Regions from separate parts of the Planctobacterium sp. AWM4_229 genome, predicted to be linked through region 2. Evidence: predicted binding sites of a transcription regulator. Region 2 holds the regulator's gene; each other region holds the start of a gene.

Region 1 (10,419 bases), on a different contig from region 2:
AGTGATACAAAAGCGCACTATTACTTATTACAATAATTATAGTTAAAGGATATCTCATGCCACTTTTCTTACCAGGCTTGGCAATTGGTGCACTTATTGGTGTAGCAGGCTATTTGCTCTTAGCATTTGAACTTTTCAATCTCGATTCATCCATTGCTTTTTTAGCAGGCGCTCTTATTTCAGCGTTAGCTATAAGTTTCGCAGCGAAAAACAAAGACGTTTCTGATGATGCAGAAGATTCTGATAGTGAAGTCGCTACTTTATATGTGGGCAATCTTCCATATCGAGTTAATGAACAAGCCGTAAAAGACTATTTTGAAAAAGTCACTAAGGTTCACTCAGTGAGACTTCTGCGCGACCGAAAAACTGGTAAACGCAAAGGCTTTGGTTTTGTTGAAGTGCCAGAAAAAGACGTGGACAAAATTATCAAGAAGCTCAATGACAGCGAATTTGAAGATCGAACATTAAAGGTTCGGGTTGCTAAAGACAGAAATGACAGAGAAGAATCCTGATCTGATTTTACCACTTTAGTAGAACATACTAAAAAGGCGCTTTAGCGCCTTTTTTATTGAGTTACATCATTTGGTTGTGATTCTGGAGCTGCACCTGTTGTTTCGGGTAGGCTACTCAACAACCTCTGATTAAATTCCTGAAATCGGTTAAACGCTTCAAGTAACTCTGGCGTTTTTATATTCTCAACTTCACTGATAAGGCCATTAACAAGTTCGTCAAAGGTATTTCGTTGGCCAAAGATTTGCTCGTTCTTACCGATGGAATCCAATAAATTATCGAGGTATTCAGAGATAGTCTTAATTGGTGGTTTTTCGGCTTTTTCTGCTTCACCCTCATTATAATGGGAAACCTGTTCGTAACGCTGCACCGTCTCCAACTGCTCGCTCTTAGATAACTCTAAAGCAAAAGCCGTAATTTGTGAGTCTTCCAGTCCTATGTCACTTGCTTGCTGGTAGGCTTTTTCGATGTCACCGTTAAAAAACTCATCAACAACACCGGACGTTTGCTCTACAAATTGGGCGATATCTTCCAACTCTTGAGCACTTAAGTCACCTTTTACTGAGAAACTAAAGCGCTCACTCTGGAAAAACTCATAAGATTGACTGTAACCAACCGTGGTCTCTAAACTACCGTCTACAGACGTTTGTTGACTGGCAAAGGCCTCTTGCTGAGCTCTGAACCGCTGAATAGATTCAAATGAAATACTAACTTCATCTCCTTCGGCAGTTCGAAGTGTCAATTCACTACTTTCTTCCTGTGAACCTGCAACACTCAGACTAGCTGCAACAGTTTCAGATTCTGGTTTGCCAAAATACTCTTCTTTGAGTTCGTCTAAACCCTTAGTAATGGCTTTAAGACTGTTAGTGATCCCCTCGTCTAACTCTTCATTCATAAAAGCAGCAAGATCTTTGCGAGCAAGAGAGATCCCCTTTTCAACGCCTTTTCTGGCCTGCTCAAACATTTCCGTTAATTTTTCGTCATCAGCACCATTTTGCTTTGCTAGCTTTAAAGCGCCACCAATGAAGGTCAGCACATTCTCAGCCACTTCTTCAAAGTCGAATGGTTTATTTTGGGGCTTGGGTTTTAGATCCGCCAATAATTCAGCTTGACCAGAAAACATCACATTTTGATCGAAACTAGACTGCAGAATACGAGCGGCCGCTACAGACTTGGCATTGCTACTCAGCGATACCTGTTCGTCTACCATTTCCTTTAAAGCCTGATTGTCCCCTGCCGTAGCTAGTTTATCAGGCGTTACCTTTTTACCTTCCACCTGCGTTTTGTCAGCACCTGTGGATTTGATATCACCTAAGTTCATGACACTTTCCTCAATTAACCTCATCCATGTTATCGACCTCCAGAGTACAGATTTTAGTCTCTATTGCAGATAAAGTCAGGGATACACTGATCTTCAGCCAGTTTATGGTATTATTAGCGATTGCTTATAACTACTAACCAACCTAATTTTGGTGATTGCTGCGCTATGCAAAACTTCTCTAGTGAACCTGAGCAATATCAGGCACAACTTAACGAAAAGCACGAAAGATTAACGACACTTTTCCAGCCCTACTACCGTGATGAATTGGCGGTATACCCTTCTCCTCTAAAACATTACCGTTCCAGAGCGGAATTTAGGGTGTGGCATGAAGGCGATGAGCTATACCACATTATGTTTAACCAAGAGAACAAAGAGAAGTACCGGGTGGACCAGTTTCCGGTGGCAATAGAAACCATTAACGAACTTATGGTTCTGCTACTCTCTTATATCAAAGACAAGCCGGTGCTACGTCGTAAGTTATTCCAAATTGATTACTTAAGTGGATTAAGTGGTGAGACTGTTATTTCACTACTTTACCACCGTCAATTGGATGCGGAGTGGGAAGCCGCCATTGCGAAGTTGAAAGAGAATCTTGCAACCACCCACAAAGTCCATTTTGTCGGACGGGCAAGAAAGCAAAAACTAATAAAAGAGCAAGATTACATCACTGAGTCTCTCACTGTGCATAACCAGAAATATCATTTTATGCACATTGAAAATAGTTTCACTCAGCCAAATCCCTACGTCAACCAAGCCATGATTGAATGGTGTCTCGACAACACGCAAAACAAATCCAATAGTGACCTCCTTGAGTTTTATTGTGGCGCTGGAAATTTCTCAATTCCACTGGCGCAAAATTTCAGGAAAGTTGTGGGCACAGAAATATCCCGTACTTCGGTGATGGCTGCTAACCACAACATTAAACTAAACAAGCTAGATAATGTGTTTGTTGCACGAATGTCCAGTGAAGAATTCACTGAATACTACAAAAATGGTGGAAGTAAAAAACGCCTTGAAGGCGCAGGACTTGAGGATCTCGACATCTCAACGGTGTTAGTGGATCCTCCTAGAGCAGGAGTCGACCCTGATACCATTGAATTGATAAGAGATTACAATGAAATTATCTACATTTCCTGCAACCCCGAAACACTGATAGCCAATGTTGCCAGTCTCAGTAGTAGCCACGAAGTCACTCAAGTGGCGCTATTTGATCAATTTCCTTATACCCATCACATCGAAACGGGCGTGATTTTGAGAAAAAGATAGGGCGCTACTCGCCCTCTTCCTCAGTGTTATTGTCGGAACGAGAAAAGCGCAATGCCCCGATAGCGATAAAGCGCAATTGTTTTTCCACTCGCTGGGCAAGCATTTTCATTTGTTCCGGTGAGGCATCGATAGCGTCCGCTCCTGCGCTAAACACTATCCGTACCATAGCTTCTGCTTGTAAACTGGACATCTCACGACTCATTTTAGTGGTTTCCACCGTGTAATCTGTAAGCTCGTCTGCGAAATGACTTATTTCTCTTTGCACCGCAGCCCGAAACGCCTGTGATGTTCCCGTATGTTCACGCAATAACAAACGAAAAACATTGCTATTGGCTGAGACGTATTCCATGAATGTACTCACGGAAGTATGTATTACGCTACCACCGGATTCGATACGGATGCGTGCCTGACGCATCAACTGTCTCAATGCCAAGCCAGCTTCATCTACAAGGGTCAAACCTAGCTCATCGATATCATTAAAATGTCGATAGAAAGAGGTAGGAGCGATACCAGCCTTACGAGCCACTTCTCGCAACGAAATACTGGAAAGGCCCCGCTGTTCATCCAGAATTGAAAAGGCCGCATCAATTATCGACCTGCGAGTTTTTAGTTTCTGTTCCTTTCGATTCAAATATCTTCCCCTGCATGAATCAAATGATTGTTTTCTGTTTCAAGGTTGCCAATCATAATTGAAGGCACTAAAATTAGCGAACACTTGTAAGCTTAAATATTCAGATGACCAAACCACGCCTTTTAATTGTTAACGTTTTATTCTTCCTTTTCACCACTGCGGTTGCAGTATTTGCAGTGCCTTTAGAAGCCGTAATCAATGGCCTGGACTGGGCTGAGATCACTGCATGTATCGCGCTAATCTGGATGTCTGGTATGTCCATTACCGCCGGTTACCACCGACTATGGTCGCACAAAGCCTACGAAGCGCATGCCATTATCCGTGTACTTTTCGCTATATTCGGTGCCATGGCGGTACAGCGGAGCATCTTGCATTGGAGTTCTGATCACCGCATTCACCACAAGCACGTTGATGATAACGAAAAGGACCCTTATTCCGCCAGGAAAGGGTTTTGGTTTTCTCACCTGGGTTGGATGCTGAGAGATTATCAGACCAACCCCTATGTAGATTATGCCAACTGCCGAGACTTGCAAAAAGACAAAGTTGTAATGTGGCAGCATAAACACTATGGAAAAATTTCGATTGCGGCAAATGTCGGTATCCCGGCATTGTTGGGGTGGCTGAACGGTGATGTATTAGGCATGTTACTCTGGGCTGGGGTCTTGCGCCTTGTAGTAGTTCACCATGTCACTTTTTTCATCAACTCACTGGCGCATTTGTGGGGGCGTCAACCTTACACAGATAAAAATACGGCAAAAGATAATGATATTTTGGCCTTTTTTACTTTTGGCGAGGGTTACCACAATTTTCATCACATTTTCGAATACGACTATCGCAATGGCATCCGTTGGTGGCAGTTTGATCCCACTAAATGGTTAATCGGTGGCTTGTCTTGGTTAAAACTTACCTACAATTTGCGTCGATGCCCGGAAGAGCGCATAGAGAAGGCAAGACTCGCAATGCAATTGCAGTATGCTACAGAAAAAGCGCTGAGCTTGGGTCATCCAAACAAAGATGAAATTTTAGCCAAACTTCAGGTGGAATATGACGCGTTGGTTATGAAAATGACAGAGTTTTATCAAGCGCGGAAAAGACTGATGGAGTTAAAAAAGCGTGCTCTCATTCAATCCTATGAAGGCCTAGAGATTCGCTATAAGTACAAGGAATTAAAAGCATCTTTGGCAGTACAACGAAATAAATGGCTGGATTTGAGTAGAATGCCTTTGCAATATGCTTAGTTAAACTGTACTTAGCTACCGCAGTTAAGACTTTACAGTTTCACAATTGCAGTTACCTGGCTATTATTCTCCTTAAGCGTTTGAATTGGAGACAAAAATGGCTAAAAGAGCGAGTCGTAAACGGGTAACTGCAAAACCAAAGTATCAATTTGATGCTATCGTTATTGGTAGCGGTCCCGGTGGCGAAGGTGTGGCCATGCAGTTGGCCAAAGCCGGCAAAAAAGTCGCCATCGTTGAGAAATATGAATTGGTTGGCGGTGGTTGTACCCACTGGGGCACGATCCCCTCAAAAGCATTAAGGCACTCTGTAAGCCGTTTAATCGAATACAATAGCAATCCTCTATTTAACGACAGTGAAAAAGCTCATCACTTAACGTTCGAGCAAATTCTAAGTCACGCCTCCTCGGTTATTCGCAAACAAACGCAATTACGCAGGGGTTTTTACGAGCGAAATCGTGTCACCGTTTTACATGGTGAGGCTTCCTTCGTAGATGAACATACCTTAAAAATCAACCACCCGGATGGCTCTGTTGAAACTCTGACGGCAGAACAATTCGCTATTGCCACTGGTTCCAGGCCTTACACGCCCAAAGACGTCGATTTCAATCACCCGAGAATTTATAACAGCGATACTATCCTGTCACTCAATCACGATCCTAAAAGTATCATCATTTACGGGGCGGGTGTTATCGGCACAGAATATGCCAGTATCTTTCGCGGTATGGATGTGAAGGTAGATTTGGTCAACATGCGTGAGAGACTGCTTTCTTTCCTGGATGCGGAGATATCAGACGCCATTAGTTACCACTTATGGAACAGTGGTATCGTTATCCGTCATAACGAACAGTATGAATCCATCGAAGGTAGAGAGGATGGGGTAGTTCTGAACTTGCAATCGGGTAAAAAGATGAAAGCCGACTGTTTGCTATTTGCCAACGGTCGAACGGGTAATACTGATATGCTTAACTTGTCAGCGGTCGGCCTGGAGGCCGATGGTCGAGGGCAGTTACGGGTCGATGCTAATTACAAAACCACTGTAGACAATATCTATGCTGTCGGAGATGTAATAGGTTATCCAAGTCTTGCTTCTGCGGCATATAATCAAGGCCGTTTCGCCGGCGAGGCGATGCTTCAAGGTGAGAGCCACTCGACGCTGGTTGAGGATATTCCTACCGGTATTTATACCATTCCTGAAATTAGCTCTGTAGGTAAAACCGAGCAAGAATTAACCGCACAAAAAGTCCCCTATGAAGTGGGTAGAGCACAGTTCAAACATCTGGCCAGAGCGCAAATTGCACACAGCTTAGTAGGCGGATTAAAAATCATTTTCCACAGAGAAACGAAAGAGGTGTTGGGAATACATTGTTTTGGGGAACGTGCTTCTGAAATTGTGCACATAGGACAAGCGATTATGCAGCAAGGAGGCAGTGCTAACAGCATTGATTATTTTGTTAACACTACCTTCAACTACCCTACTATGGCTGAGGCCTATCGGGTAGCTGCCATCAACGGATTAAACCGTTTATTTACTTAATAGTACGCGCTTTTGCTCTGCTCTGTGTCAAGCTTGGCCAGAGCACCGCTGTTCGCTTCGTCATCATGAGCGATGATATGAATTTCCATGAGTTCTGGGTAAAACTTCATGGTCGCCATTGCGTTACCGCCTAGATCTCCAATTTGCGTCTGGAAATCTGACTGAAATTCTTTAAATTTTACATTGCTTTCAATAGTTTGAGACAAGCACTCAGCATTTAAGCTTAATTCTGTTGAGTCAACACACTTGAACAAGTTGTTTTTATCCTGGACAGACTCAGCAAAAGACATTGTACTTACTAAGGTTGATACCAAAAACAAAACTGATTTACGCACCTTTACCTCCAAATAAGAGCCAATCACATTATTAATGTAGCACAATTAATTACCAATGTAACCATTTTCGATTATATTCTTTTTTGTATGAAAAATTTAATTCAAATTATAAGCAAATGTGACCTGTGCAAAGCTTCATTGCCGCAGTCTCCCAAGCCGATATTACAGCTAGGGAAAAGTGCAAAAATCATTGTTATAGGTCAGGCTCCAGGAAGATTAGCTCATGAAACGGGTAAGCCCTGGAACGACAAATCAGGTGAAAGGCTGAGAAGATGGCTAAACCTGACGGAAACAACGTTTTATAATCCTGAACAGCTAGCATTAATACCTATGGGCTTTTGTTTTCCTGGCTCTGGAAAAAGTGGTGACTTGCCACCGAGGAAAGAGTGCGCCCCTTTTTGGCACCCCCAAATCATTGCTGCGTTGCCTAAAGGTATTCCGAGATTGCTAGTGGGAAATTACGCACAACAATACTATCTTAAAGATAAGTTGTCGCTGACTGAACGCTGTCGCCAATGGCATCGGTATGCGCCAGATTATCTGCCACTGCCGCACCCGTCTCCAAGAAATAACATCTGGATAAAGAAAAACCCCTGGTTTGAAGCAGAGGTTTTACCTGAATATCAAAAAATAGTACGAAATGTCTTGTCAGCCTGAAGTCGGCGCCTCGGAGTCATGCTTGGCCAAGAACTCAATGAGTTCATCATAAGGCATGGGTTTGGCGAACAGATAGCCTTGGGCTTCATCACATCCCAGATCCAGCATGTACTTGGCTTGTTCGCGCTTTTCCACCCCTTCAGCAATCGTTTTCAAGCCCAATTTCTGCCCCAAGGTAACTATGGTTTCAGCAATAAAGGCTTGTTTACCTGGCTCTACCTCTTTCACAAAAGCACGATCAACTTTCAGCCGATCTAAGGGTAACTGCTGTAGATAACTCATTGATGAGAAACCCGTTCCAAAATCATCAATGGCAATTTGCACACCACTGCTTTTCAGATCTTTTAACGACTCCACAACAATTTGTGGATCGTCCATTACCAAGCTTTCTGTTATCTCCAACTCAAGATTTTGTGGCTTAATTTCCAGTTTGTTTAACGTGTCCTTGATTAAAGGTACAAAGCGAGGATCACGAAATTGTGGCATAGAAATATTAACCGCAACACGCAAGTCCTTATAACCTAAACCTTCCAACGCTTTTAAACGTTCACAGGATTCAAGTAACACCCATTCACCGATCTCTATAATCAACCCAGAATATTCAGCGAGAGGAACAAATACCGCCGGTGAGACATAACCGCCTTCTCGTGAAGGCCAACGCAACAAGGCCTCCATACCGATAACTTTTTCAGTAGCAAGATCAATTTGTGGTTGAAACCATACCTGTAATTTTCGCTCGGCGAAGTCAGCCCGCAACTGACGAATCATGCCCAAACGCCAGGTGGTTTTTTCTTCCATCTCTGGCGCGTAGAACTCGTAATTTGTAGTAATGTTTTTCTTGGCGCGATTTAATGCAATATTAGTTTGCTTGAGTAAATTAATACCACTGGCTGATTCTAATAATCGCGTTAATCCGATGGTGATATTCACGGGTAAGGTGTGATCTCCGGCCTTAAAAGGCACCGAAAATATGGAATCGATATGTTTTGGTTCGAGTCTTTCACTCTTGCCAATCAAGCCAAATACATCGGCTCCGATTCTCGCCATTAAACAATTATCACCAAACTTTTCGGTCAATCTTTCAGATACAGCAATTAACAACTTATTGCCCACTTCTTGACCCAAGCCATCATTGATATCAGAGAAGTGATTAATGTCGATTAGCGCAATCATATCCGCATCTGAATCGTTATCAGTGCGATTGAGCTCATCTAACATGTTGATGAATTCGTTGCGATTAGGCAGTTTGGTAAGATAATCCCTGAACGCTGCATTGCGTAATTGATGGAAAAGATTCACGTTCTCGTAACCAACAGAGACACTGGATAGAAATACTTCTAATAATTGCTTGTTTACGTCACTGATTTCATTACCGGCCTGGATATACACTGCCGCTTCGTAACCAGAGCTATCCATGTAGAGAACAGAATAATCTTCACCAAAGATATGATTTCTCATCTGAAGACATTGCGTGACGTGCATCACTATTTTATCGTTGCGAATGCTTTCCAGTCTTTCATTAATAAAGGTGGCAAAGTCACCAGCAGCGCCAAGAACATAAACGCCATCTTCTTCTTTGTCCAACACAGAGCCAGCTCGCGCGCACAATACGCCGCCCGCTTCCAGCCCTATTAAAGAGCTAATTTGCTCGACAACCCCCTCGCAGAATCCTTTAACGGAGTGTTCCTCCAACAGGTTTGCGGCGGAGCCAATGATTTTTTCAAGGCCTTTACGGCTCTGATTGATGGTTAAAATTTGTTGATAGGAACGCAACGAAGCAATGATAGTAGTGACCAACTTACTGCGGGTTAGCTCAGTCTTGGTTTTGTAGTCATTAATATCATACTCTTTAATGACACTTTCTTCAGGGGCATAACCGGGTTGCCCCGTACGCAAAATAATTCGGGGTTCTTCAAGATTCATTTCCTCGCGCATTTTACGCGCTACCTGAAGCCCGGCATCATCAGCTTCCATTACCACGTCAAGTAACAGAACCGCTATCTCATGACCCCGCTCCTTAAGAAATGACAAGGCCTCTTCGCCTGAATAGGCATGATGAAAATATAAGCTTTTGCCATTTAGGCTCAAATCTGAAAGGGCGAGGCGGGTAACGGAGTGAATTTCCTCATCATCGTCCACAACCAGCACATGCCAAACTCCTGCTGTTGACTCAGATGCTTCTAAATCGGCATCTTCTTCATCCAGGAAGATTAATTCATCGTTCTCGTAATCAGTGGGACACATCTACTCTTCGCCAAATATTATTATAGTAAGTTGACTAAAACCTTGTACGCCATCACCTCTGCCTTAAGCGCATCGGCTTACAAATGGCTCTGCTTTTTTCACTTATTGAACTTACCTTAGCCTAAAGTCAGCAAAAGCGAAACATCTATTCACATCGAAACAGGGGTTTTACTGTACAAAATTCCATCACATCGTACTGTTTACCATGCTACCGCCTAAAATTACCTAAAGTCGGGGACATTTTGATGAAAATAGTGGCATATTAATGATAAGTTCAAACCCTGTAGTCTTTTGAATATTTTATGACAGATGTACGAAGCGTGTCAGGCGCAACACCGCAATCGCTAGCCAGTCCCAAAAAAACAGCTTCAGCTACAGAAGCCGTGCAACTGCCTGAATCTGACAAAAGTGCTGAGCGAAAATCCTCGCAAGCCATAACGAATCGCATTACCAACTGGTTTGCTCAAGCCGGAGTTTCCAAAAAGAGTGATGGCTTTGAACGAGATGTACATAAAAAGACCGAACGTCGTCGTATAATCAATGAACAACGCAAGCTACAAAACCTTGAAAATGTAATGGAGAAGGCGCTGGAGTTTTGCCCTGATTCAGACACCGCCGAGAATATTGATCCCGATTGGTTTTTTAGTTTCGTCACAATGGCGGAAGATATTTATTCGCCAACT
Region 2 (10,419 bases):
TATTGTGTCTGCTGCCGGAATTTATGGCAGTATTGCGATGGGCGGTTTTAATTTTACCTGGTATACCGCTAGTTTCAGAGCATCTAATTTGAGTCCAATTAATGGCCTGAAACGTATGTTCGGCATGAATGGTTTAGTTGAGCTACTCAAGGCGATTGCGAAATTCGGCATAGTTGCGGTAGTCACTTATTTTATGTTGGCTTTTTACATGGAAGAAGCCTTGCACCTGGATCAGGAGCTTTTTCCTGGCAGTCTGTTTCACGCCATGGAGCTGATTGGCTGGACTTTTATTATTATCTGCTGTGCCCTTATTCCTATCGCCGCTATTGATATTCCCTACCAAAGTTATACTCACAATGAGCAAATGAAAATGAGTAAGCAAGAGGTTAAGGACGAACGCAAAAATGCTGAAGGTGACCCGCAGGTTAAAGGGCGGATTAGACGCTTGCAATATCAGGCCGCTGCCAGAAGAATGATGCAGGAAGTACCTAAAGCCGACGTCGTGGTGACCAACCCGACTCACTATTCAGTAGCCCTCAAATACGATCAGGAGGGAAATCGCGCCCCCTATGTTGTGGCGAAAGGGGCAGATGAATTAGCCATGCACATCCGAAAAATTGCTGAAGGTAATGATGTGCCTTTGTTGGCTTCTCCAGCCTTAACCCGTGCAATTTACTATACAACGGAAATCGATGAAGAGATCCCGGAAAAACTATTCCAGGCCGTGGCGCAAGTGTTGGCTTACGTCTACCAATTAAAACGGTTTAAAACGGGCCGCGGACATCGTCCTAAGCCGCTGGCTAAAGACTTACCTATACCCCCAGAGTTACGCCACTAAGCGTTTTTTGCGGTTTAGTGCGCATGTTGGCCTGTTAATTGCTGAACTCCTGCAGTTCCGTCAAATAATTAACATGTAGATATGTCAGTTGCCACTTACTTTAACCGCATCGACCAAAATAAATTAAAAGAGATCACCACAGGTTTAGGCACTCCCATGGTGCTATTGGCGATCATGGGCATGGTCATTCTGCCCATGCCCGCTTTTCTGTTGGATGTGTTATTCAGCTTCAATATTGCGCTCTCACTCATTGTTATTCTGGTGTGTGTGTTCACACAAAAACCGGTGGACTTTGGCATATTCCCATTGGTGTTATTGATTGCCACGGTACTACGACTGGCCTTAAACATTGCTTCTACTCGTGTCGTTTTACTAGAAGGTCACGAAGGTGGGGACGCCGCAGGGAAAGTAATCGAAGCCTTTGGTGAAGTGGTTATCGGTGGCAACTTTGCAGTTGGTATTGTGGTGTTTGCCATACTGCTGATCATTAACTTTAAAGTCGTAACCGCAGGTGCGGGTAGAATATCGGAAGTAAGTGCTCGCTTTACCTTGGATGCTATGCCTGGTAAGCAGATGGCAATCGATGCCGACTTGAATGCCGGATATATTGATTCCGATGAAGCGCGAAAGCGTCGCGAAGAAATTACCGCGGAAGCTGACTTTTATGGTTCTATGGATGGTGCGTCAAAATTTGTTAAAGGCGACGCCATCGCTGGTTTGTTTATCATGCTTATCAACATTGTTGGTGGTTTGTTTATCGGCATGATCCAGCATGATCTGGGGTTTGGTGATGCCATTGAGATTTATACACTGCTGACTATTGGTGATGGTCTGGTAGCACAAATCCCCAGCCTTTTGCTATCGGTCGCCACGGCGATTATCGTAACTCGTGAAAATGAAACCCAGGAAATGGGTAGTGAGCTATCCTCTCAGCTGGGTGATCCGCGTGCACTCTATGTTACTGCAGGTATTTTGTTTGTTATGGGCATTGTGCCTGGCATGCCACACTTGGCATTTCTTGGATTCAGTTTCGGCATTGGCGGCTACGCCTTTTATCAGCAGTATCGCGCCAAAAAAGAAGCAGAAAAACCCAAAACTATCGAGAAAAAGTCGGATGTAGCACCGCAACCGACTGAGGTTAAAGAGTTAGGTTGGGATGATGTGCAACAGGTAGATACCATAGGATTGGAAGTGGGCTATCGCCTGATCCCATTGGTGGATAAATCACAAGGTGGCGAACTCTTGACGCGTATCAAGGGGGTGCGTAAGAAGCTTTCTCAGGAACTAGGGTTTTTGATTCCGCCAGTGCATATCCGGGATAATCTCGACCTGACACCGAACAACTACACGATTTCCATGATGGGGGTGAACGTTGGCGAAGCTGATATTCATCACGATGAAGAGATGGCCATCAACCCCGGACAGGTATTTGGCAATTTAAATGGCACCAAAACCAAAGATCCGGCATTCGGCCTGGACGCGCTCTGGATTAAACCCTCGCAACGTGAGCACGCTCAAACATTGGGTTATACGGTTGTTGACGCTGCAACTGTGGTGGCAACGCACTTAAGTCAGTTATTAACGAATAATGCCTATCAGTTACTCGGTTATGAAGAAGTGCAACAGCTATTGGATATGTTGGCCAAATCTAATCCCAAACTGGTTGAAGGGTTGGTGCCAGACATTTTACCGCTCAGTACAGTGGTTAAAGTCCTGCAGACCTTGCTCTATGAAGGGGTGCCGATCCGCGATATGCGCACCATAATCCAGACGCTTTCGGAGTATGGTGTTAAGAGTCAAGATCCTGACGTTTTAGTTTCTGCAGTAAGAATCGCCTTAAAACGTCTGATTATCCAGGAAATAAATGGCGGTGCGAAAGAAATCCCTGTGATCACACTTTCACCTGAACTTGAGCAGATGTTACATCAGTCTTTACAGGCGGGTGGCCAGGATGGAGCCGGTATAGAACCTGGCCTGGCAGAGAACTTACAGAATTCTTTGAATCAGGCTTCACAGCAACAAGAGATGGCTGGAGAGCCAGCCGTTTTATTGACGTCCGGAATGTTAAGACCAGTACTTTCAAGATTCCTAAAACATGTGGTACAGGGTTTGCATGTAGTCTCTTATCAAGAAGTTCCTGACGACAAACAAATAAAAATTGTCAGTGCTATAGGACAATAACAGAGCACCAATACCTGAGGTGATGAGATGAAAATCAGACGATTCTTTGCAAAAACCATGCATGAGGCTTTAAACGAGGTTAAAGCTGAATTGGGCGGTGATGCCGTAATCATGTCAAATAAAAAAGTGGCAGATGGCGTAGAAATAGTTGCCGCTTATGACAACGAACCCGTTAAAAAGCCCGCAGAAAAGTTTGATGCTGCGATAGCTATACCATCCCTGAAAAAGCCCACGGGTAACGGTACACCAACGTTGAGTGAAGTTATTGGGGATTCTGGCGCTGATAGCCTGAAAGAATTGCTGGAAAAGCAAGGTGCAGGCAACTTTTCAGCAGAGACAGAGTCAACAACCTATTCCAAAAAGGGTGCTCAAAGTAATGTGGAGAAAGCGCCTGCTATAGCCAGTGCCTCTAAAACGGCACCTGAGCCGGAAGTACAAACCACAGTCGCAAAACCTGCTGCATCAGCTGGACTACAAAACGGTGACAAGGCTATTCAATCCATTCAGGAAGAGTTGCGCTCATTGAGAAATGTGCTGCAGTTTCAGGTAGGAGGCTTATTGAAGCAAGAGCAACGCAGAGGGCACCCACTTCAATCCTATTTAGTTGATCGACTTGAAGCCATGGGGGTTTGTTCCGAGCTTGCTGAAGACGTCGTATCTTATGCGCCTGAGAGTGCCAATGAGCGAGAAGCCTGGTTATTCATTCTAAAACTTTTGGCTAATAGACTTAAGACCACCCGTAACGATATTCTGACTCAAAGTGGTGTGATGGCCTTCTTGGGACCAACTGGTACGGGAAAAACCACAACGATTGCAAAATTAGCGGCGCAGTATGCTAAACGTTATGGTGCCGACCAGGTAGCATTAGTGACTATTGATAGTTATCGAATTGCTGCATTTGAGCAACTAGCGACTTACGGTAAAATAATTGGCTGCTCGGTTAAAAAAGCGGCAAACGCGCAAGAGTTGTCAGACGTTTTATACCAATTTAGGAATAAAAGGTTAGTATTGATTGATACCGCCGGATTTGGACAAAGAGATACGCGATTAATCAAACAGTTAGATACCTTAAACGAAACATCTTGTGCTAATATCAAAATGTACATGGTGTTGCAGGCAAATACTCAAAGACATGTTATGGAACATACTTTGCGTATTTATAATAAAATGCCGGTTCAAGGTTGTATCTTTACCAAAATTGATGAATGCTTCTCTTTAGGTGAAGCGATAAGCGTCGCGATACAAGAAAGATTACCGGTGGCCTATTTGACCGATGGACAAAAGGTTCCAGAAGATATAAAAATAGCGGATGCGAAGTATATAGTTTCTTTAGCTGCAAAGCTTTATAAGAAATACGATTTACCGCATACTGCGAAGAAGAAAACAGTTCATTCAGCAGTGGCAGTATGATTGAAGACCAGGCGAGTAGTTTAAGAAAAATGAGCCGAAATAATTTAACAAAAGTAATTGCTGTTACCGGTGGTAAAGGGGGTGTTGGTAAAACCAATGTAACCTTAAATACGGCGATTGCCATGGCCAAATTAGGTAAAAAGGTCTTGGTGCTGGACGCGGACTTAGGCTTGGCGAATGTCGATGTCATGCTAGGACTGCGGGTGGGTAAAAACATTTCTCACGTGCTTGCTGGAGAATGTAGCCTTGAAGATATTCTTATCGAAGGCCCCCACGGCATATTGATCGCTCCGGCCACATCCGGTACTAAAAATATGGCGGAACTGTCACCGACAGAGCACGCTGGTCTTATCCGAGCTTTTAGTGAACTTAAGATTCCCCTTGACGTTTTGTTAGTGGATACCGCGGCTGGCATCTCTGATATGGTGCTTAGCTTCTGCAGAGCATCGCAGGACGTTATGTTGGTGGTGTGTAACGAACCTACCTCACTAACCGACGCTTATGCCCTCATGAAAATACTCAACCGCGACCACGGTGTATTTAAATTCAAAGTGGTTTCTAATATGGTACGCAGTCCTCGAGAGGGACAAGAGTTATTTGCAAAACTGTCGAAAGTCACCAATAGATTTCTTGATGTCGCTTTGGAGTTGGTGGCAACCGTACCTTACGATGAGAATATTCGCAAAGCCGTACGCAAGCAAAAAGCCATTGTTGACGTATTCCCCGGCTCACCTGCTGCGCTGGCCATCACTCAATTAGCCAAACAAGCGCTTGGGTGGCCGATACCCGCTCAACCCGGTGGCCATCTGGAATTCTTTATTGAACAACTAGTGAATAGACAGGCAGCGAGTATCCAAGGGTGAACAGTAAAGCAAACGCTTACAAACAACACGATGATAAAAGGCTGCTGGTAGAAAAGCACGCCCCACTTGTAAAGCGTATTGCACACCATCTTATGGCCCGCCTACCAGCCAGTGTCTTGGTGGAAGATCTTATTCAGGCAGGCATGATTGGTTTGCTGGAGGCTTCCCGTAATTTTGATGGCAGCAAAGGCGCTAGTTTTGAAACTTTTGCGGGTATCCGAATTCGCGGTGCGATGCTAGATGAGATCCGCAAAGGTGACTGGACTCCGCGCTCCGTGCACAAAAATGGTAGAGCCATCGCTGAGGCGATTTCTGAGGTGGAGCGGGAAACCGGTGGCGATGCGAAAGATGTCGATGTCGCTGAAAAAATGCAAGTTTCTCTGGCTGATTATCACCAAATGTTATCAGAGGTAAATGCTGGAAAAATCATTGGTATCGAAGATTTAGGCGTTACTGAGGATGTCCTGACGACGGACAAAAATAAGGGGGAAAACACCCCTTTTGATGACTTGATGGAAGGGTCTTTTCAAAAAGCGTTAGCCAATGCAATAACGACTTTACCGGAACGAGAGGCAATTGTATTGTCTCTGTACTATGATGAAGAACTGAATCTAAGAGAAATTGGCGAAGTACTGGATGTAAGCGAATCCAGGGTGAGTCAAATTCATAGTCAGGCTATGCTAAGATTAAAGTCCAGAATGCAGGCATGGCAAGCTGGATAGCGTATAATAATAAAATTTGATCGAATCCTCACTGGAGGCAGTTTTGGATAAAAACATGAAAATTCTCGTTGTTGATGACTTTTCTACAATGAGACGAATAATCAAAAACTTGTTGAAAGACCTTGGTTTTACCAACGTTCAGGAAGCTGATGACGGTAGTACCGCTCTACCGATGTTACAACAAGGTGATTTTGATTTTGTAGTAACTGACTGGAATATGCCAGGCATGCAAGGTATTGATTTGCTTCGCGCAATCAGAGCCGACGACAAGCTTAAGCACACCCCAGTGTTGATGGTTACTGCTGAAGCCAAAAAAGAACAGATAGTCGCGGCTGCGCAAGCCGGTGTAAATGGTTACGTAGTTAAACCTTTTACCGCCGCCACACTGAAAGAAAAGCTCGACAAAATTTTTGAGCGTCTTGGTTAGTTCAGGACAGTCCTGATAGTTAAAAGGAGCTGAAATGACTAATGATAAGAGCTCTCCCATATCTCTTGAGGATGCCAAACAACTTGTGGCGTTCCTGGAGCAAGGGGACAATGAAGCGGCAAGAGCACTACTAGAAGCCAGTAAAATACAGGATTCTATGGAGTTGTTTGCCGAAGTCGGGAAGCTAACCAGACAACTTCATGATTCATTGAACACCTTCAATATTGATTCGAGGATTGTGGATCTTGCTAATGAAGATATTCCCGATGCACAGACTCGCCTGAATTATGTGATCGAAACCACTGAGCAAGCGGCCAATCGCACGATGGATGCCGTTGAGTCCAGTATGCCAATCGCAGAAAAAATTAATAGCAGTATTGGTCACATCCTCCCTGAGTGGAAAAAGTTGATGACACGTCAACTTGAATTAGGGGAATTTAAGTCTCTATGTCACGAACTTGACAGTTTTTTGGAACAAGCCAGTAAAGATTCTTCGCAATTGAACGATTTATTAACTGAGGTTCTAATGGCGCAGGGCTATCAGGATCTAACAGGCCAGGTGATACGTAGAGTAATTCAACTGGTTAAAGAAGTTGAAGATAGCTTGGTTAACATGCTTACTGTGTTCGGTGAACCAGAATCTGAATTGAAAAAGGTTGTGGACGAAACCAGCAAACCCAAAAAAGTGGGAGCCAGTGAAGCAGAAGGGCCAATCATTGATGCCGAAAACAGAGACGATGTTGTCCAGGGACAAGATGACGTTGATGATTTGCTTTCAAGCTTAGGTTTTTAATGTGGAGTTAATGCATGTCGTTTGATGTTGACGAGGATATACTTCAGGACTTCCTGGTGGAAGCCGGAGAAATTCTGGAACAATTACAAGAGCAACTCGTTGATCTGGAAAATAATCCTGAAGATTCTGACTTGCTTAATGCAATTTTCAGGGGCTATCACACGGTTAAAGGCGGTGCCGGGTTCCTGTCATTAACCGAGCTTGTTGACATCTGTCACGGTGCTGAAAACGTATTTGATATGATGCGTAACGGCCAACGTAGCTTAACCCCAGAACTCATGGACGTCATATTACAAGCCACTGATGTGGTTGTAGAGATGTTTGAGCTGGTTAAGGCGCGAGAGCCATTACAAGCTGCTGATCAGGCTTTATTGGATACCTTACACCGTTTAAGTCAGCCCGAAACCGCTGATGAAGCGCCAGCAAACGCCACCTTAGCATCGGCACCAGAAGAAGCCGCTCCAGAACCTGCACCTGCTCCGGCCGCATCTGATGACGATGATGACGAATTCTTTGACTTTGATGCCGATAGTATTACCTCGTCAGATGATGGCGGAATCGATGAAATTTCCGAAGACGAATTTGAGCAACTTCTCGATGAGTTGCATGGTTCAGGAGGCGCTCCCGGTAAGGCAGAAAGCGCTCCTGCGCCGTCAGCCCCAGCAGCATCCTCTGCGGGTGGTGACGAAGATATCACCGATGAGGAATTTGAAGCTCTGCTGGATCAGTTACACGGCAAGGGTAAATTTGCAGGAGAAGCAGATGCAGCACCAGCTCCTGCGCCAGCACCTGCACCTGCTCCCTCGGCCGCGGCAACAGGTGACGACGAAGATATCACTGATGAAGAGTTTGAGGCGCTTCTAGATCAATTACACGGTTCAGGTCAAGGACCGGGCAAAGCCGCCACAGCAGAACCTGCCCCGGCACCCAAAGCAGCCCCAGCCCCGGCACCTAAGGCTGCACCAGCCCCTGCACCTAAAGCGGCGCCAGCCCCCGCGCCAAAGGCGGCACCTGCTCCGGCACCCAAAGCAGCGCCTGCGTCTGCTAAAGCTGAACCCAAAAAAGATGACAAAAAAGCGGCGGCTGCAGCGCCACCTGCCGAAACCACAGTACGCGTAGATACCAAGCGACTTGACCAGATCATGAATATGGTGGGTGAATTAGTATTGGTACGTAATCGCTTGTTGAGTTTGGGAATAAACCTGAATGACGAAAACATGTCCAAGGCGATTGCTAATCTGGATGTGGTAACAGGTGATTTGCAAGGTGCGGTGATGAAAACCCGCATGCAACCTATTAAAAAGGTATTTGGGCGCTTTCCTCGCGTAGTGCGTGATTTAGCACGAAGCTTGAAAAAAGACATTGCGCTCGAGCTTAAAGGTGAAGAGACTGATCTCGATAAAAACCTTGTAGAGGCTTTGGCAGATCCTCTTGTTCACTTGGTGAGAAACTCGGTGGATCATGGTATTGAGATGCCGGACGATCGTGTTGCCGCGGGTAAACCAGCCAAGGGAACGGTAACACTTGCTGCTTCGCAAGAAGGTGATCATATCCTGCTGACCATCGATGATGATGGTAAAGGTATGGATGCTGAAAAGCTGAAAGAAATCGCCATCAGTCGTGGTGTATTGGATGCTGATGCGGCAGCAAGAATGTCGGACGTCGAAGCCTTTAATTTGATATTTGCTCCTGGCTTTTCCACCAAAACCGAGATCTCGGATATTTCAGGTCGCGGGGTTGGTATGGACGTGGTGAAAACCAAGATCAACCAACTGAATGGTTCAGTGAGTATTGACTCTGAACTGGGCAAAGGCACAAGGCTGGAAATTAAAGTTCCTTTAACCTTAGCCATCTTACCCACTTTAATGATAATCGTTGGCGGCCAAACATTTGCCCTTCCGCTTTCATCGGTAAACGAAATCATTAACATGGATTTGAGCAAGACCAATACAGTCGACGGTCAGCTTACTATGATCGTGCGTTCTAAGGCGATTCCACTGTTTTATTTGAGAGAGTGGTTAAGGCGCATACCGGGCGAGATTGATAAAGCGTCTGGTCATGTCGTTGTTGTACAGATTGGTACTCAGCAAGTGGGATTTGTAGTGGATTCCCTTATTGGGCAGGAAGAAGTGGTGATTAAACCACTCGATGCGCTGTTACAGGGTACGCCCGGTATGGCAGGAGCAACAATTACCAGTGACGGCGGTATTGCGTTGATTTTAGATATTCCTAGTCTGTTAAAGCGCTATGCCAAAAAAGCACTGAAATAGGTAATCGAATAAAAACAATGAATATCCGAAATGCCATATAAAGTCCTGGTTGTTGATGATTCCACTTTTTTTCGACGGCGTGTTGCGGAAATACTAAATCAATCCCCGGACCTTGAAGTTGTCGGGGATGCTCGCAACGGCAAAGAGGCGATTGAGGCTGTCAAACGCTTCAACCCCGATGTTGTTACCATGGATATTGAAATGCCAGTGATGGATGGCATCAGTGCTGTGAAAGAGATCATGCGCAGCAATCCTGTCCCTGTCATCATGTTTTCCTCGTTAACCTATGAAGGCGCACAAGCAACTTTAGATGCTCTTGATGCTGGAGCGATGGACTTCTTGCCCAAGCGCTTTGAAGATATCGCACGAGATCGGAAAGAAGCTGTAGAACTGTTGCAGCAGAGGGTCAAGACATTAGGGGCCAGAAAAATAGGGTTGCGTTCTTATCGGAGCAATCCGATTTCTACTAACGCTTCGAGCACAACTGCGCCTACTTTTTTACGACAAAAAAGGGAGACTTCTGGAACCAATCTAAGAGAGTCGGCAGCTCCAATAAAGCCCCTTACGTCATATCGCCCGTCAGGTAAGCGATACAAGATCCTGGTCATTGGTACTTCCACCGGAGGACCGGTTGCACTGCAAACGATACTGACAAAGTTTAAAGGTGGTTTTCCTTATCCAATATTGTTGGTACAGCACATGCCTGGCACTTTTACCTCCGCGTTTGCAGAACGACTAAACAACGTCTGCGAAATTCAAGTAAAGGAAGCGCAAGATGGCGACTTGTTATCGCCGGGTGTCGCTTACCTTGCCCCAGGGGGGCGGCAAATGCTGGTAGAAGGAACAGCGAGTAGAGCATCAATAACAATAACTGATGTTCACAATACTGAATTGGTGACTTACAAGCCCAGTGTC
Region 3 (10,419 bases), on a different contig from region 2:
GAAAAAGCCACGGCCCTGAATTGACATATCCAGAGAGTTTTCAGTGGTTAACATATTGCCCTGAGTGTGTGCCTTTTGCGTTGCTACCACTTTACTCCCTGCGCCCACCATCAAACCTGATGGCAACTCGGTATCCGCTGATGAACGACCACCTGGCTGGTTGATATTCTGGTAGAGCAGATCTTCAAATATCGCCCGATCTTTTTTAAATCCAACCGTGCTGGCATTGGCCAGGTTGTTGGAAATTACCGACACATCGGTTTGCGCCGCATCGAGTCCTGTTTTACTAATCCATAATGCCGGGTGCATAAGCCACCTCCTCATTGCCAGGAAACAAAAGTGTTTCCGTGATTAATTGTTTTAATTTAGTCATTACATGATCATCATTAAACGAGTGCCACGCTGATCGATTTCTTCCGCCTTTTTCATAAACTTCACCTGCATTTCGTAATGACGCTGAGACTGAATAATGCCCATCATCTCTTCGATAGGGTTAACATTACTCGCCTCTAAAAATCCGGTACGAATGCCCACCGTCAAATCCTGGTCAGCTTGCTCACCATCGGGTAATCGAAACAATCCATCCTCACTGCGCTGCAGATTTTCAAGATCGGGTTTGACCAATTTGATTCGACCCACTGGCTCCAACACATTGGCAGGCGCGCCTTGGGGTCTGACCGAGATAGTGCCATCCTGAGCCACACTCACGTTTGAAAGTGGGATTGGTAAAAAGATAGGACCTGCCTCACCCACAATTTGATTGCCGCGGGTATCCAACAGCTCACCGTTGGTGCCCATTTGCAGGCTGCCGTTACGGGAATAGGCTTCACCGCCGTTTTTGTCGATTACCGCAAACCAACCATTACCTTCAACGGCAATATCCAGGTCGCGATTAGTTTGCACCATGGCTCCGGCGTCGTAGCGATTCGCCGGACTTTCTGTCATGGCAAATACACGTGTCGGCAAACCGTCGCCGAAAGCCGGCATGGCTCGGGCTTGCGCCATCATCGCCTTAAATCCGGTGGTTTGGGCATTTGCCAGGTTGTTGGCTCGAACCGCACTCGATAACAGGTCCTGAGAGGCACCTGATGCGGCAATATAAAGCATTTTATCCATGACGGTAATTTGACCTGTTATTTACTTAACAGTATCAAAGCATTAATCATGCCAAAAACGATTTTGGAGTAGTGCAGAGCGAAATGGAAGGTGGTTACAAAAAGGGCCACGTTATGTGGCCCTTTATTATTGACGTTAAGATTATCTGATACCCAAGATTGTCTGGTTCAGGGCATTGTTTATTTCCAAGGCTCGTGAGTTGGCCTGGAAGTTCCGCTGCGCGATGATCATATCAATCAGCTCAGTAGTCAGGTTTACATTGGATTGCTCCAGAGCTGAGGAGTTGATATCACCAAAGGTACCCGTGGTGGCCTCACCCGCTAGCGCTTCGCCGGACAAAATACTCTCTTTCCAGGAGGCATTACCATTTTGGGTTAAACCTTGCTCGTTAGAAAAACGCGCCAAAGCGATACGGCTAATAGGCTCTGAGGTACCGTTGGAGAACGTTGCTCTAACCAGACCATCCGGGCCGATATCAATACCCGTTAAACGCCCTACAGGTAAACCATCCTGTTCTAACGATGTCACCTCAAAGTTTGAGGCAAACTGCGTGGGTTCATCATCACCGATGCCATTGGTATCCAGATTAAAGTTGATGGCCAATGTTTGGGCTGTATCGGCACCTGAAGTCAATCCTGTTAACGGAATAGTTGTAGGGATGAGTACATCGCCCGCGACCCCCGTAGGCAAAGCGTTACCATCAGCAGACTGGATTTCAGTGAAATCACCGCTGGAGTCAAACACCAGTCGCGTGCCCCAAATACCGGTGTTAGTGGTACCACCGCCAGCGGTCGTGAGGGTATTGCCAAATCCAACGTGGTTTGAACCACCATTGTTTACAGCGGCAGCATCAGCAGGGTCTGTTCCGTCAGAGTTAGTATAATCGTAAAACTCACCATCTACGGAAGTGATCATTAACCACTCATTGGATGCCGCATTGGAATCCTTTATAAAGTAAAAAGTCTGAATATGAGACTCACCTAGGGAATCGTACACTGTAATCGAAGTTGACGCATTGTAAGTTGTTGTGTCATCTGGATCGAAATCATCCGGGTCGATAGCAGCATCACCGGCAGGGAGGTTCATGCGCAGGTCAACCTCGGTTGTGGCTGATGGATTACCAGAAGAATCGGGTATTTGCACTGGCTCTGCGGTACTCAATGCAATTGAAGATGAAGTCCCATCGCTGTTTACCGGAAAACCTAATAAGTTGTCGCCTTGGGAGTTAACCACAAAGTTATCTTCGTCCAGCTTAAACTGGCCAGCACGAGTATAGGTAAAATCCTGAGAGGAAATATCAGGTACGGTAACAAAAAAGCCGTTACCGGTAATGGCTAAATCCAGCGCAGTATTAGTGAACTGTAAGCTGCCCTGACTGAATTGTTGGGCTACTTCCTGGGTTACTACACCGTCGCCGACTTTGGTTCGACCACCGCCTAATAATGAGGATGCAAACACATCTCCAAATTCGGCACGTGACTCTTTGAATCCCACAGTATTTACGTTGGCAATGTTGTTTGCCGTGGTATCCAGGTCTTTTTGAGCGGCAGCGACACCACTCAGGGCTATATTAAATGACATTGCTCGTTCTCCTGCTAATTAGCTTACGTTTATTATGTCGGTGAGGCGGATGCTTTCATCGCCTACCAAATTGAGTACAACACCTTCATTACCTGCGCCTGCCAAACTGACACTCTCTACGCGACGGTTAATGCCAAAGGGAATTGACTCTGTCTGGCCATTGATTTCACCTTCGATTTTGATGTTATAAGATCCAGGCGGCAGGATATTCCCAGCATCATCCGTGCCATCCCAGCCAAATTCGATATTACCGGCTTGCTGACTGCCCACATCAATGGTACGCAGCACCTGACCAATATCGTCTTCGATAATAATCTTCATGTCTTTGACATTTTGCGCAGCCACGGCAGTACCGGTAACCTGAGCGTTCATCTGTACGTTCAGTTCGGTATTCAGGCCGTCAATGGTGCCTGTTGCCTGCACCTTATACTTACCGGCCGGCAAATGATTGCCGTCGGCATCAGTACCATCCCAGCCAAAAGAAATGGCACCAGCATCGTGATTACCAGCGTCCATTTCACGAACCACCTCGCCATACTCATTTAGTACTTGAATTTGCATATCTTCAACCGGTGCATCGGCTATGATGTAGCCACTCACACCACCCTCTTGCCAGGTGTTGCCCACGCTGCTTTCCGTCAATACGGTTTGACCGATGAGGCTGGTTGCTTGCAGTGCCTGGTTTGAATTCATGGATGAAGCAAATTCATCAAACTTATCGTTCAGCTGGGACAGACTATCCGCCATGGTAAAGCTGGTCATCTGCGCCACCATCTGGTCGTTGTCCACCGGTTTGGTGGGGTCCTGCATGGCAAGTTGCTCAGTGAGTAAGGAGAAAAAATCTTCCTGGGTTAACTGTGAATTGGCATTGGGATCCGCCACCGGTACCCCTTCTTCTTGCCAGTACAGCTGATCGTTTAATAATTTGCTGCCTATTGCGTCCATCTTATTCTCCTATCGGCCTTGGCCTAACATCATCACGCGGCGGAAAATTCGCTTAGTGGTATCAGCCACCTGCACGTTTGCCTCATAGGCTTTTGAAGCTGAGAGCATATCCGCCATGGATTCCACGACATTGACATTAGGCTTAAAGATGTAACCATCTTCATTGGCCATGGGGTGATTGGGGGAGTACTCCATCTGCAGGGGCTTTTGGCTCTCCACAACACCCAACACATTAACTTTGGTGCCCAGCGGTGCCTGGGCATTTGTGGCATTTTTCATTTCTGCGGCAAAAACGGCATGTCGCGCCTTGTAAGTTTCACCGTAGGAAGAACTTACGCTGTTAGCATTTGCCACGTTACTAGCGGTGGTATTCAACCTTACGCCTTCGGCATGCATGCCCGAGGACGCAATGTCCATTACATTAAACAAACTCATTATTGTTGCCCTCCGGTCAGTGCTTTTTTCATGCCTTTAAATTTGCCATCCAGAAATTGAATACTCGCCTGATACCGCAAACCGTTATCCAGGAACGCATTTTTTTCCATCTGTCCTTCAACTGTGTTGCCATCGCCGGTATCCGGCTGGGTTGGAACCCGAAAGGTGACAAGTCGGTCGCTTTGCATTTGCCCTTCTATATGCCCGGATGAGGTGCGATTGAGATGCATACGTTGTTCATACGAAGCGCTTTTCATCGCTTCCTGAAAATTTATGTCTCTGGCTTTGTAGCCGGGTGTATTCTGGTTTGCCAGATTGCCGGCAATAAGCTCCATACGATCCTGTCTCACTGAGACAGCTCGATGATGCAAAGCGGTTAATTTGTCTAAACTGATAGCCATTCTGGCCTCCACAGCGTCAAAAAACTTACAGTGGATTGAAAGCAAGGCATGTGCCAGTTTTGGAAGAAGCAATATATTTTAGATAGAGGGGCTGCGCCGAGAAACGCGAAAGGCCTCTAAATTAGAGGGGTTCGTTGATATAATAAAATTATTTTCGAGTGTAATATAAGCCAGGATTACATCGAATCATATTAAAATCGGAGGATAAGCCAGCCATAGATTCTGACGCACCCAAGAATAAAATGCCGTCTTTATTTAACACAGAGGCAATTTTTTGCAGTATAGCGCTTTTCACTTCTGGTGCGAAATAAATCAAGACATTGCGACAGAACACCATATCAAAACGCCCCAGATTGGCGTAGCTGTCCAGCAAATTGAGCTGTCTGAAGGTAACCATACGCGCAATCTCAGGCTTGATGCGCTTGTTTCCTTCTGGTGTATCGTCGAAAAACTGGCGTTTTCGTTCCTCAGATAATCCTCGCGACAAGGACAATGAATCGTAAGTGGCCACTTTACATTTTTGCAGCATTTCCGTGGACAGATCGGTACCGACAATTTGCACACCGGCAAATCGACTATTCAACTTCTGATATTCAGCTGCAGCCATCGCAATTGAATAGGGCTCTTGCCCTGATGATGCCGCAGCACACCAGATCTTTACCGGCTGTCGACTTTCTGCGAATTTGGGAAACAGCTCTTTGACTAACAGTTCAAAAGGATATCTGTCTCGAAACCACAGTGTTTCATTGGTGGTCATGGCATCAATAGCATCGTCTCTCAAACCCCTATTTCTGCCGTTGATCACATCATTAACCACCTGACTCAGCGAAGGCTCGTCATATTTTCGCATCAAAGGCGCTAAACGACTTCTCACCAAATACTGCTTGTTCGGTCCCAAAACGATACCACAGCAGCGCTCCAGGAATTCACTAAACAGTGTGTAGTCGTCTTCGCTTAATGTTTTATTCACCACAGATTATTTTTCCGCTGACTTGTCCAGCCATTTCTTTACCGCAGTAGCCAGTTCATCTGGGTGGAACTTCGCAATAAAATCATCCGCCCCCACCTTCTTAACCATCGCTTGGTTGAATACACCGCTCAATGAAGTATGCAGCACTACATGTAACTTAGCCAGTTCAGGCGTACTCTTAATCTCTGCCGTTAAGGTATAACCATCCATTTCTGGCATTTCAATATCACTGACGATAACGCCAACTTTGTCGGTTACATCGCCGGTTTCCGAGGCAATTTCTTTCAGTCTTTCAAGCGCTTCTCGGCCATCTTTGGCAGCTTCAATTTCCAGGCCCAATGAGGACAAGGCCTTTTTAACCTGGCTTCTCGCTACCGATGAGTCATCCGCGATGAAAATAATCTTGTCATCCAGACTGGCGTCGTGCTTAGCCAACTCTTCAGCCATGTCTTCGCGCACCACTTCTCGTGCTGGCGCGATTTCATTGAGGATTTTTTCAACATCCAGAATTTCAATTAATTCGCCATCAACTTCTGTGACAGCAGTAAGATAACTGGCCTTACCCGCCCCCTCAGGTGGTGGCAAGATGGCTTCCCAATTGATATTAATAATGCGCTCCACCGAGCCCACTAAAAAACCTTGTACTGAGCGGTTGTATTCCGCGATGACAATAAAGGCATTTTTGATATCTTCAATCTTACGTCCACCTGTTGCCATACTCATATCGATAACCGAGATAGTTTGGCCGCGAATATGGGCAACACCTCTTACCAAGGCATTCAGCTTTGGCATTGAAGTTAAGGGCGGACACTGTAAAACCTCACGTACTTTAAATACGTTAATTCCGTAGCGTTGGCGATTATTGAGTTTGAACAATAATAGCTCAAGGCGGTTTTGCCCCACCAGCTGAGTTCGTTGGTTAACAGAATCTAAAATTCCCGCCATAAAACACCTCTAATTCATCCAAACAGGCACGATACTTGAATAGTACTCTTATGTGGATGCGTGATTATTATTCGCCCACACAGCGTTATTTTTTTGACGCTGTTAAGTTTTTACCAAAATTGCCTTTAAGCATAGCCAAATTGGAAGAAAGTGAACATGAAAAATTTCGCCAACCTCAAGAAAACCTTAAAACTTTCCTTAATTGGTTGGTTTATAACAACCAATATAGCGGCTGCGCAAGAAAAAGATTTAATGCGTAATCTTGTGGAAGAGACCGCAGAGATATTTGTTTATCAAAATGCCGAAGTAGACAACATCAATGATGTACAAATTTCCGTCAGGAGTATTGATGAACGCATCAACATCCCTGCCTGTCCTGTGGATTTGCAAGCCAGCAGTAGTTCGCAATCTTTGCGTCAATCTAACGTAACAGTAAGAGTGAGCTGCCCGAGCAATGGTTGGTTCCATTATTTGAGTGTCAGCGTAACAGAAATGCAAGAAGTCGTTGTACTGGCAGATACGGTCTCCCCGGGTACCTTATTAACCGCCAATAACGTTACTTTAGAAAAAGTAGACAAAAGACGTATAAGAGGCGGCACTTTTGCCGATATAAAAGATGTTGTGGGTGCGCGTTTAAAGCGCCGTTCACGAGATGGCACTACCGTATCTCCGAATATGCTATGCTTTGTTTGTAAAGGCGACGCCATAGTGATAACTGCGAAGCTCAGCGGACTTGAAATAAAAACCAGTGGTGTAGCACTGCAAGATGGCAATATTGGTGATACGATCTCGGTTCAAAATAGACGCTCTAAAAAGCAGCTAGAAGCAGAAGTGGCGAATGTTAACGAGGTTCGAGTCCAGATATAAAATGGAACGAGGTGCGCTGCAACTCGGAGAGGCGCATTAGAAGATTGCCAATGTCGCTGTTAACCTAACAAATATTGGCAAATCATTGATTTTATAAAGACTTTTTTATGGTCTTAATTTAAACTGCGAAAATACAGTTAGCCAGTATAAAAAAAAAGCGCATTTATTGGTTTTTTATTAAAGATTGAAAGGCGTCAGCCGATAAGCTAACTGAGGGTTTAAAAGTATTGGAATTTAATCATGGCTATTAACAATGTAAATGGCACAGGTCAGAAGCCACAGTTGGAGAGTCAACGACTCAATCAACAACAGGCTCAGCAAGGCCAAAGTGCGAATACAGCACAGCAAGCTCAAACCGCTGCTGCTGCCCCTCGCCAGGATTCCGTTTCGCTGACCCAGTCAGCACAACAACTGGCGAACGTGCAGAAAAAAGCAAGCGACGCTCCGGTGAATCAAGATAAAGTTGATAAACTAAAAGCGGCGATTCAGAACGGCTCTTACAAGATTGATGCTGAGCAACTGGCATCCAAAATCTCGAAAGCTGAAACTGAACTGTTTGGCTTATCCAAAGGTTAATTGATGTCAGATTTGACTGCAGCTCTAGAACAACAACTAACGCTACTTCAGGCGTTAGAAGCTAACCTCCAAAAAGAACTGGAGTTGGTGGTTGCTCGCGATGCTGAAAGTCTGCTGACATTGATTGACGAAAAATCGGCATTACTGGAGCAGTTAGCACAAAACGATGTGTCTCTGCAAAAATTAAAAACGCCTGAGAGCGAGCTTTCCGAAGAACAATTCGAATTGGCTCAGCAAGGCAAAGAACTATTGCATAAGTGTCAGCATCAGACTGAAGTAAACGCTGCGGCAGTAGAAAAGAACCAAATAAGACTTCAGCGATTACGCAACGTAATGCTGGCAGCACGAAACAAAGAATCACTTACTTACACCAACAAAGGTAAAACACAGGGCGGCATGTTGGGCTCTGGTGTCAAAGCCTGACGTTTTATTAAAGCTCCCCTAACCGTTGAGCTAAGCACACAATATACCTTACCTATAAACCCCTTTAGCATAAACTCGTTTTACTTTGCACCTCGATAGTACTTGCTCAAAAACGACAAAACCTCTCAAAAGAGAGGTTTTCATGTTGAGTGGAGCGGGAAAACTCAATATATCAATAATAGGTGATTTCTTTTATTTTTCTTGGACGTGCCGTGGAAAGGTAAATATCATACACTTTTTGAAAATCGAGACTCAATTCCGTTGCGTAAACATCCTCACCTACCGGATAGGTTTTAACCACTTCAGCACCTCTGATTACGCCTTCAACCGATGCCTTTAAATCATTGTCCTTGAGCACCAGGTTAGCCAAAGACTGCTGGGTGTCAATTCGCTGCCCATACACTTGCTCGGCCAGTTCTTTGTAAGCATCCAGTTTGGATGCCTTTATGGCCATCAACATTTTGGCTGAGTCTGTTTTGCCCATTTGTGCGCTAACAGGTGCATAACCTACCGCAGTCAGTACAGGATGTTGCTCCGGTTGGACATACTCCCACTCTACTTGCTTATCACTGTAATACATCGCTTCCAGCGATTTACAGCCGGATAGCCCAAGTGTCACTAATCCAACGACAAGTAATTTGTCCATTTTGGAATTGAATTTTGTCTTCATAACCCACCCATCAGTTTGCCTGAATTTTGCATACAATCCGCTTGATAAAAGGATATCTTTATCAGCGCTATATTATTGACGCAATTGATACATCAATAATGTTTAATGCTTTCTAAGCAAGTTGTTTGCCATTTATTCTGATAAATAACAATGATTGATTGAGGTGGTACGTAATGTGCTTGTACCAAAGCAGCTAAAAAAACTGACGCCTTATTGACGGTAATTCACCAATTGCAGCAGATATAAGTGACAAAATATCGCGTCATGGCAAAAGATGTAAATTGAGGTTCTTATGTTCAGACAGATTTTTACTTTGTTGGCACTACTCAGTGTAGCGAGTCTGCCTACGCATGCAGCCTGGTTTGAAGCCAGTGGTCAAGCAGTAATACACAACAACAACAAAGAATTGGCCAGACAACAAGCAACTCATGAAGCGATACGACAAGCCCTTTTGTTTGCAGGTGCTTCGGTGCGCAGTGTTCAGGAAATGACCGACGGGTTGTTACGAGATGAACGGCTTGAAATAAGAGCCTCAGGCGAGGTAGCCAGTGTGGAGTTAATATCCGAGCATTACTACGATGATTTTGTAGAAGTCGCCATAAGAGCGGATATCTTTCCCCAAAGGGATCAGTGCAGTGCGTCTGATTACAAAAAAAATATTGTTACTAGTAAACTCCATGTCAGCGCCTACCGGCAAGCAGCCATAGGTGGTCTCAATGCCCTTGATGGCCCATTGGCTAACGCCATTAAAGAAAGTTTTGAAGTCTATTCCCAACGCGCCACGATCAGTAAAGTAGAGCCTTACACCTTCTTCCCTCAGCCTCAGGACCTTAAAACTCAATCAATGCTGTTAGCCGAACAAGCCAGCGCACAATATGTGTTGATCGGCGACATTGTGGAACTCAGTTTGGATGAAGAACCCCAGACCTACCTGGATGTGGCAAAATTCTGGGATGAGAAACATCCCGGTAGAAACCTGTCGATTCGCTTTATGTTATTAGACGGTACCAAAGGGGATATTCTTTTTGACAAGACTTATCATCGCTCGGCAATTTGGCAATTTGATAAACACCAGAAAGTACAAGCCACAAGCAAAGAGTTTTGGGGATCGCAATTCGGCAAAGCTACTGGCGAAATGCTGCGGGAGTTAACCTCTGAGATTGATGAGCTTATTGCTTGTATGCCTACTTATGGAAGAATAATTGGTATCCACAATAACAGCCTGTCGGTAAACATAGGTAGTAAGCAAGGTGTAAAAAAAGGTGACGAATTAGCGGTTTTTCAGATGCGTCATTTCTTCTCCCCCAATGGTTTATCTCAAACGCAATACAGTATTCATCCGTCAAGAGTTGTGGTGACTGAAGCCTTCTTTAATTCGGCACAATTAAGGGTGGTGGACGGGACTCCATTGGCGAATATTCAACCAAACGATTTTGTGGTGCGCCGCTAACGCTTTTATTGTAATTATGATTGCGTAATAATCTAAACAG

The links. The regulator FliA, encoded in region 2, starts transcription of late flagellar genes. The targets are predictions, from matches to a motif close to CTAAAGNTNNNNNNNNNNNNGCCGATA.
Region 1: a site for FliA is predicted at 1,862-1,888, ahead of ACXAGP_RS21640 (DUF5610 domain-containing protein). Genes of this name have one in related genera too.
Region 3: a site for FliA is predicted at 7,438-7,464, ahead of flgM (flagellar biosynthesis anti-sigma factor FlgM). Genes of this name have one in related genera too.

What each region holds. Positions count from the first base shown of each region.
Region 1 covers NZ_JBSWWX010000015.1:407-10,825, forward strand. The annotation lists gene ACXAGP_RS21635 (RNA recognition motif domain-containing protein) at 57-512, shown strand; gene ACXAGP_RS21640 (DUF5610 domain-containing protein) at 566-1,831, opposite strand; gene trmA (tRNA (uridine(54)-C5)-methyltransferase TrmA) at 1,997-3,097, shown strand; gene fabR (HTH-type transcriptional repressor FabR) at 3,102-3,728, opposite strand; gene ACXAGP_RS21655 (acyl-CoA desaturase) at 3,833-4,966, shown strand; gene sthA (Si-specific NAD(P)(+) transhydrogenase) at 5,064-6,500, shown strand; gene ACXAGP_RS21665 (pyridine nucleotide transhydrogenase) at 6,497-6,835, opposite strand; gene ACXAGP_RS21670 (uracil-DNA glycosylase family protein) at 6,923-7,492, shown strand; gene ACXAGP_RS21675 (bifunctional diguanylate cyclase/phosphodiesterase) at 7,484-9,736, opposite strand; gene ACXAGP_RS21680 (TIGR03899 family protein) at 10,039-10,419, shown strand, end outside.
Region 2 covers NZ_JBSWWX010000005.1:69,181-79,599, forward strand. The annotation lists gene flhB (flagellar biosynthesis protein FlhB) at 1-838, shown strand, start outside; gene flhA (flagellar biosynthesis protein FlhA) at 920-3,019, shown strand; gene flhF (flagellar biosynthesis protein FlhF) at 3,047-4,429, shown strand; gene ACXAGP_RS12020 (MinD/ParA family protein) at 4,426-5,292, shown strand; gene ACXAGP_RS12025 (RNA polymerase sigma factor FliA) at 5,289-6,014, shown strand; gene cheY (chemotaxis response regulator CheY) at 6,058-6,441, shown strand; gene ACXAGP_RS12035 (protein phosphatase CheZ) at 6,476-7,234, shown strand; gene ACXAGP_RS12040 (chemotaxis protein CheA) at 7,249-9,504, shown strand; gene ACXAGP_RS12045 (protein-glutamate methylesterase/protein-glutamine glutaminase) at 9,535-10,419, shown strand, end outside.
Region 3 covers NZ_JBSWWX010000009.1:7,894-18,312, forward strand. The annotation lists gene flgG (flagellar basal-body rod protein FlgG) at 1-309, opposite strand, end outside; gene ACXAGP_RS18715 (flagellar basal body rod protein FlgF) at 373-1,116, opposite strand; gene flgE (flagellar hook protein FlgE) at 1,258-2,697, opposite strand; gene ACXAGP_RS18725 (FlgD immunoglobulin-like domain containing protein) at 2,716-3,642, opposite strand; gene flgC (flagellar basal body rod protein FlgC) at 3,652-4,077, opposite strand; gene flgB (flagellar basal body rod protein FlgB) at 4,077-4,478, opposite strand; gene ACXAGP_RS18740 (CheR family methyltransferase) at 4,627-5,451, opposite strand; gene ACXAGP_RS18745 (chemotaxis protein CheV) at 5,455-6,393, opposite strand; gene flgA (flagellar basal body P-ring formation chaperone FlgA) at 6,550-7,260, shown strand; gene flgM (flagellar biosynthesis anti-sigma factor FlgM) at 7,501-7,836, shown strand; gene flgN (flagellar export chaperone FlgN) at 7,840-8,259, shown strand; gene ACXAGP_RS18765 (LPP20 family lipoprotein) at 8,432-8,929, opposite strand; gene ACXAGP_RS18770 (flagella assembly protein FlgT) at 9,222-10,379, shown strand.